One region of the Streptomyces sp. NPDC005784 genome, then DNA from elsewhere that is predicted to be linked to it. Evidence: riboswitches for the same ligand, from Rfam matches in the RefSeq annotation. Region 1 holds a riboswitch; the other holds the start of a gene.

What was found. A riboswitch is a leader RNA that binds a small molecule or an ion and turns the genes downstream of it on or off. The one in region 1 is predicted to bind S-adenosylmethionine.
Region 2: another riboswitch for S-adenosylmethionine. It lies ahead of ACFYR3_RS02210 (aminotransferase class V-fold PLP-dependent enzyme); the one in region 1 lies ahead of thrC (threonine synthase).

What each region holds. Positions count from the first base shown of each region.
Region 1 covers NZ_JBIAIQ010000019.1:15,852-18,044, reverse strand. Annotated here, with positions in the region: gene ACFYR3_RS26800 (glucosyl-3-phosphoglycerate synthase) at 27-971, opposite strand; SAM riboswitch class I at 1,177-1,333, shown strand; gene thrC (threonine synthase) at 1,349-2,193, shown strand, end outside.
Region 2 covers NZ_JBIAIQ010000001.1:502,802-504,994, forward strand. Annotated here, with positions in the region: gene ACFYR3_RS02210 (aminotransferase class V-fold PLP-dependent enzyme) at 1-1,110, opposite strand, end outside; SAM riboswitch class IV at 1,299-1,415, opposite strand; gene trpD (anthranilate phosphoribosyltransferase) at 1,501-2,193, opposite strand, start outside.

The DNA.
Region 1 (2,193 bases):
GCGATCGCGCGGCCGGTCGGGCTGGTCTACGCGGCCCTGCGCCGCTGGTACTCGGAGATTTCGGTCATCGGTGGCCTTTCCTCCGTGTCCACCGAGTACGTGCGCGGCTGGAAACCGTCCCGGCCGCGCTCGAACTGGGTGAGGGCGGGGCGGATCAGGTGGCCGCGCGCCAGCCGGAGCTGCGCGGTGCGGTAGATCGCGGCGGCCATCCGGCCCAGCGCCTGGCCGTCCTGGTGGCGGTGCTTGCGGACGCCGACGTCGACCTGGGCGAGGGCGTCCAGGCCCACCAGGTGCAGGGCGTCGACGAGCATGCCCAGTTCGACGCCGTAGCCGACGGGGAACGGGAGCTGTTCGAGCAGCGAGCGGCGGGCCGCGTACTCGCCGCCGAGCGGCTGGACGAAGCCCGCGAGCTGCGGCCAGTGCATGTTCAGCAGGGGGCGGGCCATCAGCTCGGTGACCCGGCCGCCCTGGCCGGTGGCGCCGCCCAGCGGACGGTCGTACATGGCCTTGACCAGATCGACGCCGGGATCGGTGAGCAACGGGCCCACGATTCCGGAGACGAAGTCGGACGAGAACTCCTTGAGGTCCGCGTCGATGAAACAGACGATGTCCCCGCTCGTCACGAGCAGCGACCGCCACAGCACCTCGCCCTTGCCGGGCACGGCCGGAATCCGCGGGAGGATGTCGTCGCGGTGCACGACACGCGCGCCCGCGGCGGCGGCGACCGCCGAGGTACGGTCCGTCGAGCCCGAGTCGATGACGACGATCTCGTCGACGAGGGGCACCTGCTGCATCAGGTCGTGGCGGATGATCGCGACGATCTCGCCGACCGTCTCCTCCTCGTTGAGCGCGGGCAGCACGACACTGACCGTCGACCCGGTGATGCGTTTCGCGGCCATGAGCCGGTGGAGGGGGCGGTCGGTCACGGACCAGGAGCGTGTGCTCAGCCAGCTTTCGACTTCTTTCAGCACGGTCTGCGGCTCCTCACTGTCTGATCACACGCTCTCATCGGCGTGCCCGCTGCGGCCAGCGGCAGATCGATTGCCGTCGTCTCGCGGTTCGGACGACTATCTCAACTGTCCTGGCCTTCGGTTACAGTCTTGAACAACGCGGATGACCATCGCATGTCCTGGATCGTCGGCACGTATCGCGTTCAACAGTTCAACAATCAAATACCGCTCATCCAGAGGGGCAGAGGGATACGGCCCGATGAAGCCCCGGCAACCCTCCAGCCGGTCTCGTACCGATCGATGTCGATCGCGTCGCGAGGCTCCCGGCTCGGGAAGGTGCCAAATCCGTCTCACGGCGAAGTGCGTCGTGAGGAAGATGAGGAAAGGGCCTCGCCTCCATGGCTGCGCAGACAGATGCAAGTACCACGAACTCCGTGAGCTCCGCCGATGCGGTGGACCTCGGCCCGGCCGCGGCGCTTTCCTGCCGCGAGTGCGGACAGCGCGTCCCGCTGGGCCCGGTCTTCGCCTGCGAGGAGTGTTTCGGCCCGCTGGAGATCGCCTACGACTTCTCGGCCTACGAGACCGAAGAACTCCGGAAGCGCATCGAAGCGGGACCCACGAACATCTGGCGCTACGCGCCCCTCCTGCCCGTCCCCGCGGACGTGGCGGACAAGCCGAACATCAACCCGGGCTGGACCAAGCTCGTCCAGGCGGACAACCTGGCCCGCGAGCTCGGCGTCGACGCCGGAAAGCTCTTCGTCAAGGACGACTCCGGCAACCCGACGCACTCCTTCAAGGACCGCGTCGTCGCCCAGGCCATCGAAGCGGCCCGCGCCTTCGGCTTCACCACCCTCTCCTGCTCCTCCACCGGCAACCTCGCCGGTGCCGTGGGCGCCGCGGCGGCCCGCGCCGGCTTCCGCTCGTGCGTGTTCATCCCGCACGACCTGGAGCAGGGCAAGGTCGTCATGGCCGCGGTCTACGGCGGCGAGCTCATCGGCATCGAGGGCAACTACGACGACGTGAACCGCTTCTGCTCGGAGCTGATCGGCGACCCGGCCGGCGAGGGCTGGGGCTTCGTCAACGTCAACCTGCGGCCGTACTACGCCGAGGGCTCCAAGACGCTGGCGTACGAGATCTGCGAGCAGCTCGGGTGGAAGCTGCCGGACCAGCTCGTCGTGCCGATCGCCTCCGGCTCCCAGCTCACGAAGGTCGACAAGGGTCTGCAGGAGCTGATCAAGCTCGG
Region 2 (2,193 bases), on a different contig from region 1:
GACGCCGATGCCGTACTCGGCGGAGAGCGCGGCCGCGAAGTGCGAGCTGTTCCAGCCCTCGACGACGAAGGAGATGACGCCGACCCGCGGGGCGTCGTCACCGAAGAGCGACAGGACCCGGACCTCCGGGACCTCGGCGAGGCCCGCGCGGACGGTGCGGATCAGGTGCTGCTCACGGGCGACGAGGTTGTCGAAGCCCTCCTCGGTGAGCGCCTTGCAGGCCGACGCGATCGAGTAGGCGCCGATGACGTTCGGCGAGCCGGCCTCGTGCCGGGCGGCACTGTCGTGCCACTCCACGTCCACGCCGCCGTCCGTACGCCGGGTGACCTTGCGGCTGGCGCCGCCGCCCGCGAGGTAGGGCTCGGCGGCGAGCAGCCAGTCGGAGCGGCCCGCGAGGACACCGGAGCCGAAGGGCGCGTACAGCTTGTGCCCGGAGAAGGCGACCCAGTCGACGTCGAGGTCCTGGACCGACACCGGGTGGTGCGGGGCGAGCTGCGCGGCATCGAGGACGATACGGGCGCCGTGGGCGTGCGCGGCGGCGGCCAGCTCCCGCACCGGCCACAGCTCCCCGGTGACGTTCGAGGCGCCGGTGACGCAGACCAGGGCCGGTCCGTACGGGTCGCGGGCGGCGAGGGCCTGCTCCAGGGTGGCGACGGCCTCGCCCGGGGTGCGCGGGGCGTTCAGGTAGGTCACCCGGGCGTCGCGCCAGGGCAGCAGCGAGGCGTGGTGCTCGGTCTCGAAGACGAAGACCTGGCAGTCGGCCGGGAGCGCGGCGGCGAGCAGGTTGAGCGAGTCGGTCGTGGAGCGGGTGAAGACCACCTGGTCGCCGGCGCGGCAGTCGAGGAACTCCTCGACGGTCCTGCGGGCGTTCTCGAAGAGGTCGGTGGACAGCTGCGAGAGGTAGCCGGCGCCCCGGTGGACGCTGCCGTAGTACGGCGCGTACGCGGCCACGTCGTCCCACACCCGCTGCAGGGCGGGCGCGCTGGCGGCGTAGTCGAGGGCCGCGTAGGTCACCTCGCCGCCGGTCACGAGCGGGACGGTGACATCCCGGCCCAGAACGGCCAGAGGGGCACAAACGGACTGGTCGGCGGCAACGGTGGAGACAGACATGGCGAGCTCCTGTGAGAGGCAGGCGGGATCACCGCGCGAGCCGGCCGCCCGGAGGCAGGGCTCAGCGCAGGAAAGGGTGAAAAGGGTGTGCGGGGGCGGGGCTCTACGCCCTATCGCATTCGCTTGCTCACAGAAGGCTCCCTCGAACGACCAGGACCCCTGGTTGCATCCGCCCGGAGGGCGGGAGGGGTCCGCGCTTGCCGTAGGCCTCGCTGCCTACGACCTGGTCTTCACCCGGGGCACCCCGCCACGGACGGAGGGTTGCCGGACAGCCGGCCGGGGCCTGATGGCTGTCACTCATGACCTGGTACAGCATCTTGCCAGAGGATCTTCCACGCGCAAGGCGCAGTCCGGATTCTGGACTGCGCCCTGCTCCGTGTCACCGGTGGATCAGGCGTTGCTGGCGGCCACCCAGCGGTCCAGGGTGCGCTTCGCGGCGCCGGAGTCGATCGCCTCGGCCGCCTTCTCCATTCCGTCGCGGAGCTGGTCCGCGAGCGACGCGCCGGTCGGCGACAGGGCCACCAGGGCCGCCGCCGAGTTCAGCAGGACCGCGTCCCGTACGGGCCCCTTCTCGCCGTCCAGCACGCGCCGGGCGACCTCCGCGTTGTACGAGGCGTCGGCGCCGCGCAGGGCCTCCACCGGGACGATGTCGAGCCCGACGTCGCGCGGGTCGAAGCGCTCCTCGGTGACCAGGCCGTCGCGGACCACCCAGACGTGGGAGCCGGCGGTGGTGGTCAGCTCGTCGAGGCCGTCGTCGCCGCGGAAGACCAGCGAGGAGTTGCCTCGCTCGGCGAACACTCCGGCCACGATCGGCGCCATACGGGGGTCGGCGACCCCGACCGCCTGGGCCTTCACCCGTGCCGGGTTCGTCAGCGGGCCGAGCACGTTGAAGGTCGTCCGGATGCCCAACTGGCCGCGTGCCGCCGCCACATGACGCAGCGCCGGGTGGAACTTCACGGCGAAGCAGAAGGTGATCCCGGCCTCCTCGGCCACCTCGGCGACCCGCTTCACCGTGAGCTGGAGATTGACGCCGAGCTTCTCCAGGACGTCCGACGAGCCGGACGCGGAGGACGCGGCCCGGTT